Regions from separate parts of the Pectobacterium colocasium genome, predicted to be linked through region 2. Evidence: predicted binding sites of a transcription regulator. Region 2 holds the regulator's gene; each other region holds the start of a gene.
What was found. The regulator PurR, encoded in region 2, represses purine synthesis genes. The targets are predictions, from matches to a motif close to CANGCAAACGTTTGCNTG.

Region 1 (3,504 bases), 440 kb from region 2:
GGGGCGGTATCGCTCACCTATTTTGAATTCGGCACGCTGTCGGCGTTGCAGCTCTTTAAGCAGGCGAACCTGGATGTCGTCATTCTGGAAGTAGGGTTGGGCGGGCGTCTGGACGCCACCAATATTGTGGATGCCGATGTTTCCGTCGTCACCAGTATTGCGATCGACCATACCGACTGGTTAGGTAACGATCGAGAAAGTATTGGCCGTGAGAAAGCGGGAATATTTCGACAGGGTAGACCTGCCGTTGTCGGCGAGCCGGATATGCCGGGAACGATTGCCGATGTTGCCGCGGAGAAAGGGGCACTGCTGCGCCATCGTGGTCGGGACTGGGACTATTCCGTTCAGCGTGAGACGTGGAGCTGGCAGGATAAGCAGCGTGAATTATCTCGTCTGCCATTACCCAATGTTCCATTGGCTAATGCTGCCACCGCGCTGGCCGCACTGCACTATTCGTCACTCAATGTGAGCGAAGACGCGATTCGACAGGGGGTGCAGAACGCGGCGTTACCGGGGCGTTTTCAGACGGTGCAGGCATCACCGCGAGTGATTCTTGATGTTGCACACAATCCCCATGCGGCGGCGTATCTGGCAAACCGTTTAGCCGCACTGCCGACAACCGGAAAAGTGCGGGCCGTCGTCGGCATGCTGTCGGATAAAGATATTGCTGGTACGCTGGCTCACTTAACGCCGTTGGTGGATGAGTGGTATTGCGCACCGCTGGAAGGGCCGCGTGGTGCCACCGCGCAGCAGATTGCTGAGCACCTGACGCGCAGCCAATCGTTCCCCGATGTCGTGACTGCCTGGCAGCAGGCGATGTCCGAGGCCGCAGAGCAGGATATCGTCATTGTTTGTGGATCTTTTCATACGGTAGCGCATGTGATGGAAGCGCTGGATGAGGAGAAGGCGAATGGCGAGTAAATTTCAGAATCGCCTGGTGGGGACGGTCATTCTGGTCGCGTTGGGCGTGATCGTCTTACCTGGCCTGCTGGACGGTAAGAAGAAGCACTACGAGGACGAGTTTGCGTCGATTCCGCTGATCCCTAAACCGGGTGACAGTAATGAGATGGAATCGCTGCCTGCGCTGAACCCGTCGTTGCCACCGGAAGGGGCGGAAGCGGCGATGCAGAACAGCGCGGAAGCCGAAGCGAGATCATCCACATCATCTACAACTACAGCACCTGAAACCACGACGCAGGCGCCGCCATCGTCCCATTCTGGCACGAATACGCCATCCATGACGGCACCGCCAGTGGTGGTTGAGCGTCCGCCGGTTCAGACCCCGGTGACGCCGAAGCCTCAGCCAAAACCTGAGGTGAAGCCAGAAGTGAAACCAAAGCCTGAGCCTAAACCGGAACCCAAGCCGGAAGTGAAGCCTGAAACCCAACCAGCGCAGCAAGCCCCTGTCGGACAGGCCTACATTGTGCAGCTTGGTGCACTGAAAAACGCGGATAAGGTGAATGAAATTGTCGCCAAATTGCGTCTTTCCGGCTATCGCGCGTATACCGTGCCGTCAACGCCGGTTTCAGGAGAAATCACCCGTATTTACGTGGGGCCGGATGCGTCTAAGCAGAAGCTGGAGTCCTCGCTGGGTGAGCTGAAACAACTCAGCGGGCTAAGCGGACAGGTGCGTGCGCATTCCGTTCGTTAACGGTCGTTGAGCGTGAGAATAACGGGGCAGAGTAGTCTGTCGTCTGCCACGTAAATAGATAGAAACAGGCCGCGGGGATGAGGCTCACATGCGTGATGCTTCACCCCGTACCTGTTTTAAGACGGTTGTTGTTGATTTTATTACGCCGACGGTTAATAGGCTCAGGCATGGTCTATTGCTGATTTTTTCGCCTGATTATCTATTGATGAAATCGGCGGAAATACGCTACGCAAACGTTTTCTTTTTCTGTTAGAATGCGCCGCGAACAGGATGACGTAGCGGCTTATCGGTAGCATCGTTCATTATTAGGATAGTTCATGGTTTGGGTTGATTACGTCATTATTGGCATCATCGGATTTTCGGCTTTGGTTAGCCTGATCCGGGGGTTTGTTCGTGAAGCGCTGTCGTTAGTGACCTGGGGATGTGCTTTTTTTGTCGCCAGCCATTACTACGCTTACCTCGCGGTCTACTTCACCCGTTTTGATGATGAGCTGGTGCGTAATGGTATTGCGATTGCCATTCTGTTTATTGCAACGTTGATTGTGGGGGCTATCGTCAACTATGCGATTAGTTCGCTGGTTGAACGTACCGGATTATCCGGCACCGATCGCGTTCTGGGCATCTGTTTTGGTGCGCTGCGCGGGGTGCTGATCGTTTCCGCACTGCTATTCTTTCTGGATACTTTCACCGGTTTTTCACAAAGTGATGACTGGAAGCAGTCCCAGTTAATCCCGCAGTTCAGTTATATTATCAGGTGGTTTTTTGACTATCTGCAAAGCACGTCAAGTTTCTTGCCGCAGCATTTACCGCTGCGGTAGCGCTGATGAGGAAAAGACACCATGTGCGGTATTGTCGGTATCGCCGGTTTTACACCGGTCAACCAGTCGATTTATGACGCGTTAACGGTGTTGCAACACCGTGGGCAGGATGCAGCGGGTATTGTAACCATCGATGCCTTTAATTGTTTTCGCCTGCGTAAGGCCAATGGCCTGGTGAAAGATGTGTTTGAAGCGCGGCACATGCAACGCTTACAGGGAAACATGGGGCTTGGTCACGTGCGTTATCCAACCGCGGGCAGTTCCAGCGCCTCGGAAGCACAGCCTTTCTATGTTAACTCTCCTTTCGGTATCACGTTGGCTCACAACGGTAACCTGACTAACGCCCACGAGCTGCGTAAAAAGCTGTTCGAGCAGGAGCGCCGTCACGTTAACACCACGTCTGATTCTGAAATTCTACTGAATATTTTTGCCAGAGAGTTGGACCGTTTCCAACATTACCCACTGGAAGCCGATAATATTTTTGCGGCCGTTGCCGCGACGCACCAGCAAATTCGCGGTGCCTATGCCTGTGTCGGCATGATTATCGGTCACGGTATGGTGGCTTTCCGCGATCCTAACGGGATTCGTCCGCTGGTGATTGGTAAGCGCGATCTGGAAGATGGCCGCAGCGAATATATGGTGGCGTCGGAAAGCGTCGCGCTGGATACGCTGGGCTTTGAATTTTTACGCGATGTGGCGCCGGGAGAAGCGATCTACATTACGGAAAAAGGGCAGCTGTTTACCCGCCAGTGTGCAGAAAATCCAAAGAGCAACCCGTGTCTGTTCGAATATGTTTACTTCGCTCGCCCGGACTCTTTCATCGATAAAATCTCGGTCTACAGCGCACGCGTTCGCATGGGCCAGAAACTGGGTGAAAAGATTGCACGTCAGTGGGAAGATCTCGATATTGATGTCGTGATCCCGATTCCTGAGACCTCTTGTGATATCGCGCTGGAAATCGCGCGTATTATCAACAAGCCGTACCGTCAGGGATTTGTGAAAAACCGCTACGTTGGCCGTACCTTTATCATGCCG
Region 2 (3,504 bases):
AAAACCAAACCTCGCAGCGTAAACAAATCAACAGAAAAAAAACCGTCACGGACGCAAAGCAGCACGCCCGCACTCGTGAAAAAGAATCTCAAAAAGCTGAAGCCTGAAGAAGAAAAGCAGACAACCGCACAGGCCAGAGTCAAAACCGGGCTGAAGAAAACGACGGTCAAGGGAAAAGCGGAGAAAAATCCGGCGCCTACAGAAAAAGGTATGGCGCTGAGCGCGGCGCATAAAAAGCGTTATCAACATGCCAAAACGACAGCAATGAATAAGTTGATGAGCCAAATAGGCAAGCCTTACCACTGGGGCGGCTCATCTCCTTTTACCGGATTCGACTGTAGCGGACTGGTCTATTACGCGTACAAAGACGTCGTTAAGATCCAGATTCCACGTACCGCCAATGAAATGTATCACCTGCGTGATGCCGCTCCGATTAAAAAGAGCGAGCTGGAAAGTGGCGATCTGGTCTTCTTCCGCATCAACAATCGCGGTGCCGCCGATCATGTCGGCGTTTATCTGGGAGAAGGGAAATTTATCCAGTCGCCGCGTACCGGTTCAGATATTCGTATCAGCAAACTGAGTGAAGATTATTGGCAGGAGCACTACGTTGGCGCGCGTCGCGTAGTAACGCCACAGACAATTCGTTGAGAAATGGATTCGGCATCGAAGAAGAAGAATGATTCAGACACGTTTTATGTAGCTGTAGCATAAACGTGTCTGAATACGGAAATCACACAGAGGCATCGTTCGGTTAGTTCAGCACCGCAACAAAACTGAACACAATGATCATCGCCAGTGCGCCAACCGTTGTCAGCAAAGACATCTTCAGATCTGTATCCATAAACCACTCCTTATTAACGAACAAATTTTATCTGAAAGAGGAAACCGCCCTTTACTGCGAACCCATCCAGGCGGTTAAAACCACAAACAATAGGGTTATTACGATTCTTTCATAATTTTAGTGAAAAATCTCGGACCAATGCATCACTAATAGTATAAATTAGCCCTTTCCCTTTCATGATAAATCGGACACAATCCGCTGTTTATGAAAGCGCTGCGTATCGGTCGAAAAACGTCAACCCAGATCCCTTCGGTATAACATTCGGCATTCTCCTTCTGAAATTCTGTTTTTTAGCTTAGAAGAAGAACTTTAAACGTAGGCAAACGATTAACAATATACTTACGTCTGTAACAGGTAAGTTCAGGAGTCATTTTTAGATGGCAACGATTAAAGATGTGGCAAAACGTGCTGGCGTTTCCACCACAACCGTATCGCACGTGATCAATAAAACACGTTTCGTCGCCGAAGAGACTAAGGCAGCCGTCAGGGCGGCAATCAAAGAATTGCACTATTCGCCCAGCGCCGTCGCACGCAGCCTCAAAGTTAACCACACTAAATCAATCGGTTTGCTGGCTACATCCAGCGAAGCCCCCTATTTCGCCGAGATCATCGAAGCCGTCGAAAACAGCTGCTATGCCAAAGGCTACACGCTGGTGCTGTGTAATTCGCATAACGACATCGGTAAACAGCGCGCTTATCTCTCCATGCTGGCGCAAAAACGTGTGGACGGCTTACTGGTGATGTGTGCCGAATATCCACCTGAGCTGCTGGCAATGCTGGAAGACTATCGCAGCATCCCGATGGTCGTGATGGACTGGGGCCAGATGCATAGCGACTTTACCGATACGATTATCGATAACGCCTTTGAAGGCGGTTATATGGCAGGCCGCTACCTGATCGAACGCGGCCATCGGGATATCGGCGCCATTCCCGGTATTCAAGAACGTAATACTGGCAGCGGGCGCTACCTCGGCTTTTTAAAAGCGCTGAAGGAAGCAGACATCACCGTACGCGAGGAATGGGTGGTTCAGGGCGATTTCGAGCCGGAATCCGGTTACAAAGCCATGCATCAGATTCTCGCGCAGAAACAACGACCAACGGCCGTATTCTGCGGTGGCGATATCATGGCGATGGGTGCCATCTGTGCGGCAGACGAACTGGGTCTGCGCGTGCCGCAGGATATTTCGGTGATCGGGTATGACAACGTGCGCCACGCGCGTTTCTTTACGCCGGCGCTGACCACCATTCATCAGCCGAAAGAGCGTCTTGGGCAGTCCGCCTTCGCGATGTTGCTGGATCGCATTACCAGTAAGCGGGAAGATGCACATGTCATTGAAGTCCATCCGACGTTAATTGAACGTCGTTCTGTGGCAGACGGCCCTTACCTCGACTATCGCCGCTAAGCGCGACGACACGATACAGACAACTTTCTTATTCCTGTCCGCTTCCCTCTCTGCTTCAGCCAATTTTCTTGTATGCTGGCTGAAGTAGTTCTAAATTTAATACCGCGTTTCATTTTCTCTGGTGACAGCCGATACGTCGGCTGCGATAAGTGCTGTCCAGGTATGTTTTACGATACTTTTACATAAAGTTAAGGAGACATGATGGGTTTACCTTATACAGAAGAATGGGATGACGATATCGCGCCCTGGTTCCACATCGTGCAGGACATGTTGGATGTCGCCGATATCACCATCAACGGCTCTCGCCCTTTTGACATCCGCGTGACCCATCCTGGTTTTTTTAAACGTGTTCTGCGCGAAGGATCGCTGGGGCTGGGAGAGAGCTATATGGAGGGCTGGTGGGAATGTGAACGACTGGATATATTTTCCCATCGCGTCCTGCGTGCAGGGCTGGAAACGAAGTTGCCCCGCCGTCTGCACGATCTTACGCGAGTCGCCCTCTCACGTGTCATGAATCCGCAATCCCGCAGACGCGCTCAGATTGTTGGCAAGGCACATTACGATTTAGGCAATGACCTCTTTACCCTGATGCTGGATCCTTACATGCAATACTCCTGTGCTTACTGGAAACAAGCACAGACGCTGGAACAGGCGCAGGAAGATAAACTCGCGATGATCTGCGAAAAGCTCCAGCTCAAATCGGGAATGACGCTGCTGGACATCGGTTGCGGCTGGGGCGGGCTTGCCGAATTCGCCGCACGCCACTACGGTGTGTCAGTTTATGGCGTCACCATTTCCAGAGAACAGCAGATGCTGGCACAACAGCGTTGTCAGAGTCTGAATGTCACGATTGATCTACAAGATTATCGCGATCTCGATCAGCAATTTGACCGCGTGGTGTCGGTAGGCATGTTTGAACACGTCGGACCGCGCAACTATGACCGCTTCCGCCGGATGTTCAGCTACTACCTGAACCTCTGTGCTGGAGCCTTCAGAGCAAGAACACTCCAGCTCTGGCAAGTGGTATTCAGTCTGGATGGGATCGAAGGAGGAGTACGTGTTTCACGCTAGCAGAAGAGAAAAAACCGGACGACGCTGTTCGTCCGGTTTACAGAATCAGGCAACGCAGAAATTACTCTTCTTTGCTCTGGTCGTTCGCCTGCTTGCTCGCCAACACACGCTCAACGGTATCCACTACGGCCTGGGTCTGCGGATCGATTTCAATATTGATGCGATTCCCCAGGCGTTTCTGCCCCAGCG
Region 3 (3,504 bases), 2.0 Mb from region 2:
AGAATCGTAAAAAATATTTCCATGCTTTCCTTAGATGTACTCCTAAGTCAAAAAATTCTGCCTGTTAGCGAGCAAACTGCCCTTCCATATTTAACGCATTTAGTCCGGTATGAAAATGGATTTCTGGCCGAAATCGAAATTAATAACAACATTGATTATCACACAAGTAACATCAACCCAAAGCCAATAAAAGGGCACATAAAATCGTGTTTGGCGTGAGAAATGATAAGGAAGAGAAAGAGGAAGGAAAAACGAGGAATCACAGACCTTCTGGACGGTGCCAGAAGGTCTGTTGGAAGGGATTACAGCGCCCAGCCGCCTGCGTAGAACACCACCAGTGCGACAGCGATAATGACGGTGCCGATGTTCAGCTTACGCCATTCGCCAGCACAAATGCGGCCTAATACCAGGGCGCCAAAGCCCAGCATGATACCGGTCACGATGTTACAGGTCAGTACGATGAATACGGCACAAACCAGACCGGACATCGCATCCACGAAGTCATCAAAGTTCAGTTTGGAGACGTTGCCCAACATCAGCAGACCAACGTACATCAGCGCAGGTGCGGTGGCATAGCCAGGCACCAGATACGCTAATGGAGAGACAAAAAGCAGCAGCAGGAACAGCACACCCACGACGGTTGCCGTTAAGCCCGTTTTACCACCAGCCGCCGTACCCGCCGCCGATTCGATGTAGACCGCCGCAGGCGACGTCCCGACCAGGCTGGAGAAAATGCTGCTCACGGAATCTGCGGTCAGCGCTTTACCACCGTTGATGATTTGCCCGTCTTTATCCAGCAGGTTCGCCTGTCCGGCTACGGCACGGATCGTGCCAGTGGCATCGAACACGGCAGTCATCACCAGCGCCAGCACGCTCGGCAGAACCATCGGCTGCAATGCACCCATGATATCCAGACTGAAGATCAGCGACGAACCGTCAGCCGCCGTCAGGCTTGGCAACGCAAAGAAGCCAGCATATTTTACCTTCGGGTCAAAAATCAGCCCCAGAATAGAGATCGCGATGATAACCAGCAGAATACCACCCGGTACGCGACGCTTCTCTAAACCGATGGTCGCCGCCAGCCCCAGCAGAGACATAATGACGGGAAAAGAGGTGAAATCACCCAGCGCGACTGGCAAGCCATCAATCGGGTTTTTTACCACCAGACCCACACCGTTAGCGGCAATAATCAGCAGGAACAGACCAATACCAATCCCCGTTCCGTGCGCCACGCCCATCGGCAGATTACGTAAGATCCAGGAACGGATGCCTGTGACGGAAATGATGGTAAACAGCACGCCCATCAGGAAGATCGCTCCCAGCGCCACGGGAATACTGATTTGTTGCCCCAGCACCAGACTGAACGCGGTAAACGCCGTCAGTGAAATCGCACAGCCAATCGCCATCGGCAGATTAGCCCACAACCCCATCAGCAGCGATCCCAGCCCGGCGACCAGACAGGTTGCCACAAACACGGCCGCAGGCGGGAAGCCGGCCTTGCCCAGCATACTCGGCACCACAATCACCGAGTAAACCATCGCCAGAAACGTCGTCAGACCCGCTAATACTTCCTGACGCACATTACTGCCGCGCTGTGTAATTTTGAAAAAAGCATCAAGCGTGCCCTGCGAGCCAGCCTGACGAGTGGTGTTTGACATGGTGGTATCCCCTGAAATGCCATTATTATTTACGATCAATTTGACCGGTTCCTGCGGCCTTGCTCCGCAAGCGCACCAACCTCACTGGCGCACCATGAACCGTATGGCCCCGCACGCAAACGATTAACTCGCTGAATGCAAAACCGGAAAACGTTGTCTTATCAAGACATTGATGTATAGAAACGTTGCTATATCAAGACACTGCTGTATCAAAACAGGCTGTATTAAAACAAGCTGGATAAACGGTGCCTGGCAATGTGAAACGCGTGATTATCCCGCTTCACCCGCGCTTATTTCAACTGCTAATCGAGACAATTTACCTATCTCACTTAATCTGTCCGATAAGGCAGCGCTCGGCTAGTACGGGCCGCGTTCAAGCAGGCAATTCGCTGAAAACGCGTCAGTATGAAGAAAAAGCAGAAAAGGTTTTTAGACGAAAATCAAAACAGCGGTTTATTCCTCACAAACTGATCGTTCATTTTTTTGTGATTCTCATCACAAAAAAGTTGACCACTCGTATCAGTGCGAGTATTCTTAAAAACGTGAACAGCATCACAGAAAAACAATCAACTAACAATGAGGAAATGACCATGAAACTGCTGAACAAAATCATCGCTATGTTTGAAAACATCAACATCAACTTTGGTACTTTCAACCAATAATTATTTAAGAATCGTGGGGATAAAAAAGATGCGCGTTGTCCGCAAAATCAATCAAATATTAAAAGCGTTGGGCAAAACCTATCGCGGTGTTAACCCCCACGCTATCTTCCGTTAATCGTACTTAAGTACGTTAACCACCCTAAAATGGCTGCCATCTGGTAGCCATTTTTGTTTTACACGATGCGTAACTGGCTCTGCTCACCATACCGTGATAGCGCAGAAGCGCCATCCGATATCACACGTGTTTATGCCATCAGGCGTAGAGCGAGACTTCCCCGGCCGGTCGCGTTTTAAAACGACGATGCAGCCAGAGATACTGCTCAGGCGCCCGCATGATTTCCTTCTCAACCACCTTATTCATATAACACGCCGCAGCCTGTTCATCGTGATAAGGATAATCCTGCAATTCGGGCTGAATCACCAGTTGATAGCCAGAAGCATCGGGCTTGCGAATCAGCACTGTCGTCATCATCGCCGGTTTTGCCAGACGGCTTATCGTATACGTGCCGCTGGTCGTCGCCGCATTTTTCACCGCAAAGAACGGGGCAAACACGCTGCCTTTAGGGCCATAGTCCTGATCGGGTGCGAACCATACCGCTTCACCACGTTTCAGCGCTTGCACCATGCCACGCAGATCTTTACGGTCGATCATTGCCTTGTTCGAACGAGAACGCCCCCAGGTTTGTACCATTTCCATCGCTTTATTATTGTGCGGACGGTACATCGCCATCATTGGTCGACATAGCCCCATCGCCCTGCCGCCCAGTTCCAACGACATAAAGTGAATACCAATCACCATTATGCCCTGACCTTTTGCCGTGGCGTGGTGTAAATGTTCCAGTCCCGAAACATCAAACCAGTGACGTACACGGCGATCGGACCAGAACCAGGCCATGCCGGTTTCGACCAATGCCATACCGAGCGAAGCAAAGTTGCTATCGATCATCGCTTCTCTTTCGTCGCCAGAGATCGTAGGGAAGCACAATTCAAGGTTGCGTCTGGCAATCGACACCCGACGTTTGAGAAAAACGCGGGACAGGCGACCCGCATTGCTCCCGATTTTCATCAGCAGCGGGTAAGGAAGTTGAACTAATAAAAACAGCACGCCAAGGCCGAACCAAGTCGTCCAATAGCGCGGGTGGAGTAATGCCCTGGTAAATGTTTGCTTAATTTTCATGATACTC
Region 4 (3,504 bases), 690 kb from region 2:
AAAACGGGGGCGGCGGGGTCGCTGGTGGATATTCTGCGCCACCCAGGAATGAATCATCAGATTGTGATTGAATCCGGCATTCTGGCTGATGAATGTTCTGCTACGCTCAGCGCCTTCTTTCGCCTGCGCCGTGAGCAACATAAAGCCCGTCGTGCCGCAGTCAAAAACGCCGCGCAGGAGTAGCGGCGTTTTATGCAGGTTTATTCCGGCACCTTATTGATAGGAACGGCAGGGTAGCCTTGTGCGATCTGGGTCTGTTGCTGCGCTTTCGCTTCTTTTTCTATCAGGTAACCTTCCAGACTCACCATATAGCGCCGAATGTTTTCCACGTAGTTATAGGCTTCGTGTCCGCGCGCGTAGCCGTAGGTGGTTTGCGTGTAATAGCGCTTTTGACTTAGCATCGGCAGGCGCATTTTCACATCGACCCAACTGTCGGGGTTACCTTTCTGTTTTTCCGTCAATTTACGCGCGTCAAGCAGATGGGCGTACCCCATATTGTAGGACGCCAGCGCAAACCAGATTTTTTCATCCTCTGGGATGGTGTCCGGCATTTTCTGCATCATGTGTGACATATACTGCGCGCCACCGCGAATACTTTGTTCAGGATCGACGCGATCGGTGACGTTCAGGCTTTCTGCGGTGTTGCGTGTGAGCATCATTAGCCCGCGTACGCCGGTCGGTGACGTCGCCAGCGGGTTCCAGTGTGATTCCTGATAGGAGATGGCGGCCAGCAGCTTCCAGTCGATATCGGTGGCGTATTTTTCAAACAGCGGGCGTAGGTCCGGCAGTGTGTCATCAATTGCACTCAGGAATGTGGTGGTATCGACATAGTCAAATTCGCCCACGTGACCGAGATATTTCTCCTCCAGACGCGCAAGCGTGCCGTCTTCGACAATCTGGCTGAAGAAGTCCAGCAGCGCGGCAGACAGGCTATCATCGTGCGAACGGCGCATATACCAGGTGACGGGTTCTTCGTCGCTGAGATCGAAGGCGACGGCGAGCTGCGGGTGAATGCGTTGCATCAAGCCAATCGTGACCGAATCACCCAGCGTGTAGTCCAGCCTGCCGTCAGCTACCTGCTTCAATAATTCCTGCGTGCTCTGGTCCGAGGCGGATTCCCAGTTCAACTGCGGGTACTTCTCTGCTTTTAGATCGCGTAGGGTTGCCGCGTGCGCGGAACCGGATGTAACGACGAGCCGGCCTTGCAGTTTATCCAGCGTTTTTGGACGGGGCGAGCCGAGGCGATAGACTATTTGCTGTGAAATGGAATAGTAGGTTGGGCCAGCACGGAAGCGTTCCAGACGCTCATGATTATAAATCAGCCCGGCAGCTAGCAGATCGGCGTCATCACCGTCCAGATCGTCAAACAGTTCGTCAAGGTTCTTACGTGACGACACCACCAGCTTGACGCCGAGGTAATCAGCGAAACGTTTTGCCAGTTCATAATCCAGACCTGTCGGGGATCCGTTGCTCAATGCATAAGTCAGCGGTGAATTAACGGTGCTGATACGCAACTCACCGCGTGAGAGGATCTGCCTGAGCTGAGCATCCTGGCTACTGCGCCAGGGAATGCTAGGCCATAGCGCTAACGCCAGCAGTAACGTGATAATCCCGATGAAAAAATAATTTAATTTTAAAGGCTTCAAATAGTTATCTCTCGGCGGCCGTGCGGCCTGTCTGTCTGTAACGGCAGTTTTTTTATACGTCATTTCCCAGAGTGGGGGCATTTTGCTTAACAAACCGCCAGTGTGCAACTTTTATTGATTTGGTCACCGATTAATCATTCTCCGGATACGATATGAAATTATCGCCACGCAAACGGTTTCGTCCGGGGGAAGGATTCTCTATAATGTGCGCGTTTCCCCCCTGTTGTGCCCAATGGCTGTATCGCAGCCAGAGCATCGAAGACGAGAGAACTTTAGATTATGGAAATACTGCGTGGTTCACCTGCTTTATCGGCTTTTCGTATTAATAAATTGCTGGTCCGCTGCAAAGAGCACGTTTTGCCGGTTAGCGATATCTATGCTGAATACGTACATTTCGCCGATGTCAGCGCCCCGCTGAACACCGATGAACAGGCCAAACTGACACGTTTGCTGAAGTATGGTCCTTCTCTCGCGGAGCACGAGCCGCAAGGCCATCTGTTACTGGTCACGCCGCGTCCCGGCACGATTTCACCGTGGTCTTCCAAAGCAACGGATATCGCCCATAACTGTGGATTAAGCAAAGTGCTGCGTCTGGAACGCGGTCTGGCTTTCTATATTCATGCGCCTACGCTGAGCGATGAACAGTGGCAGCAACTGGGGGCATTGCTGCATGATCGGATGATGGAAAGCGTGTTTAGCGACCTGAAACAGGCCGAAGCGCTGTTCTCTCATCATCAGCCTGCACCTTTCAAACGCATCGAAATTCTGCTGCAAGGGCGCCAGGCGCTGGAAGAGGCTAACGTCCGTCTGGGGCTGGCATTAGCGGAAGATGAGATTGATTATCTGCTGGAAGTCTTCACCAAACTGGGGCGCAATCCTAACGATATCGAGCTGTATATGTTCGCACAGGCGAACTCTGAACACTGCCGCCACAAGATTTTTAACGCTGATTGGGTGATCGACGGCGTCGCTCAGCCGAAATCACTGTTCAAAATGATTAAAAACACGTTTGAACATACGCCCGATCACGTTCTCTCCGCCTATAAAGATAACGCCGCCGTCATGGAAGGATCCGCCGTCGGTCGTTTCTACACGGATACCAACGGGCAATATGCTTACCATCAGGAAGATGCACATATCCTGATGAAGGTTGAAACGCATAACCACCCAACCGCGATTTCGCCGTGGCCGGGCGCCGCAACAGGATCCGGTGGTGAAATTCGTGATGAAGGCGCAACAGGCCGCGGCTCCAAGCCGAAAGCGGGTCTGGTGGGTTTCTCCGTCTCGAACCTGCGTATTCCAGGCTTTATTCAGCCGTGGGAAGAAGAAGAGTTTGGCAAGCCTGAGCGTATTGTCAGCGCGCTGGATATTATGACCGAAGGCCCTCTGGGCGGCGCGGCATTCAACAACGAATTCGGTCGTCCTGCACTGACGGGCTATTTCCGTACTTATGAAGAACGCGTCGATAGCCACAATGGCACAGAACTGCGCGGTTACCACAAACCGATCATGCTGGCGGGCGGCATTGGCAACATCCGCGCCGATCACGTCAAGAAAGGGGAAATTAGCGTTGGTGCCAAACTGATTGTTCTGGGCGGGCCGTCCATGAATATCGGTCTGGGCGGTGGTGCTGCTTCCTCTATGGCATCGGGTCAGTCTGATGCAGACCTGGATTTTGCTTCAGTACAGCGCGATAACCCGGAAATGGAGCGCCGCTGTCAGGAAGTGATCGACCGCTGCTGGCAGTTGGGTGAAGCCAACCCGATCCTGTTCATTCACGATGTCGGTGCGGGCGGTTTGTCCAACGCCATGCCGGAGCTGGTGAGCGACGGTGGCCGCGGTGGCCGCTTTGAACTGC

Region 1: a site for PurR is predicted at 1,878-1,895, ahead of cvpA (colicin V production protein). Genes of this name have one in related genera too.
Region 3: a site for PurR is predicted at 1,771-1,788, ahead of LCF41_RS03810 (NCS2 family permease). Genes of this name have one in related genera too.
Region 4: a site for PurR is predicted at 1,812-1,829, ahead of purL (phosphoribosylformylglycinamidine synthase). Genes of this name have one in related genera too.

The regions. Positions count from the first base shown of each region.
Region 1 is NZ_CP084032.1:3,279,820-3,283,323, reverse strand. It holds gene folC (bifunctional tetrahydrofolate synthase/dihydrofolate synthase) at 1-921, shown strand, start outside; gene dedD (cell division protein DedD) at 911-1,651, shown strand; gene cvpA (colicin V production protein) at 1,969-2,469, shown strand; gene purF (amidophosphoribosyltransferase) at 2,491-3,504, shown strand, end outside.
Region 2 is NZ_CP084032.1:2,838,280-2,841,783, forward strand. It holds gene LCF41_RS12670 (C40 family peptidase) at 1-648, shown strand, start outside; gene cydH (cytochrome bd-I oxidase subunit CydH) at 752-841, opposite strand; gene purR (HTH-type transcriptional repressor PurR) at 1,219-2,244, shown strand; gene LCF41_RS12685 (class I SAM-dependent methyltransferase) at 2,446-3,315, shown strand; gene LCF41_RS12690 (riboflavin synthase subunit alpha) at 3,377-3,504, opposite strand, start outside.
Region 3 is NZ_CP084032.1:831,240-834,743, reverse strand. It holds gene LCF41_RS03815 (Na+/H+ antiporter) at 1-23, opposite strand, end outside; gene LCF41_RS03810 (NCS2 family permease) at 303-1,658, opposite strand; gene LCF41_RS03805 (hypothetical protein) at 1,904-2,320, shown strand; gene lpxP (kdo(2)-lipid IV(A) palmitoleoyltransferase) at 2,574-3,497, opposite strand.
Region 4 is NZ_CP084032.1:3,526,809-3,530,312, reverse strand. It holds gene tadA (tRNA adenosine(34) deaminase TadA) at 1-183, shown strand, start outside; gene mltF (membrane-bound lytic murein transglycosylase MltF) at 201-1,709, opposite strand; gene purL (phosphoribosylformylglycinamidine synthase) at 1,926-3,504, shown strand, end outside.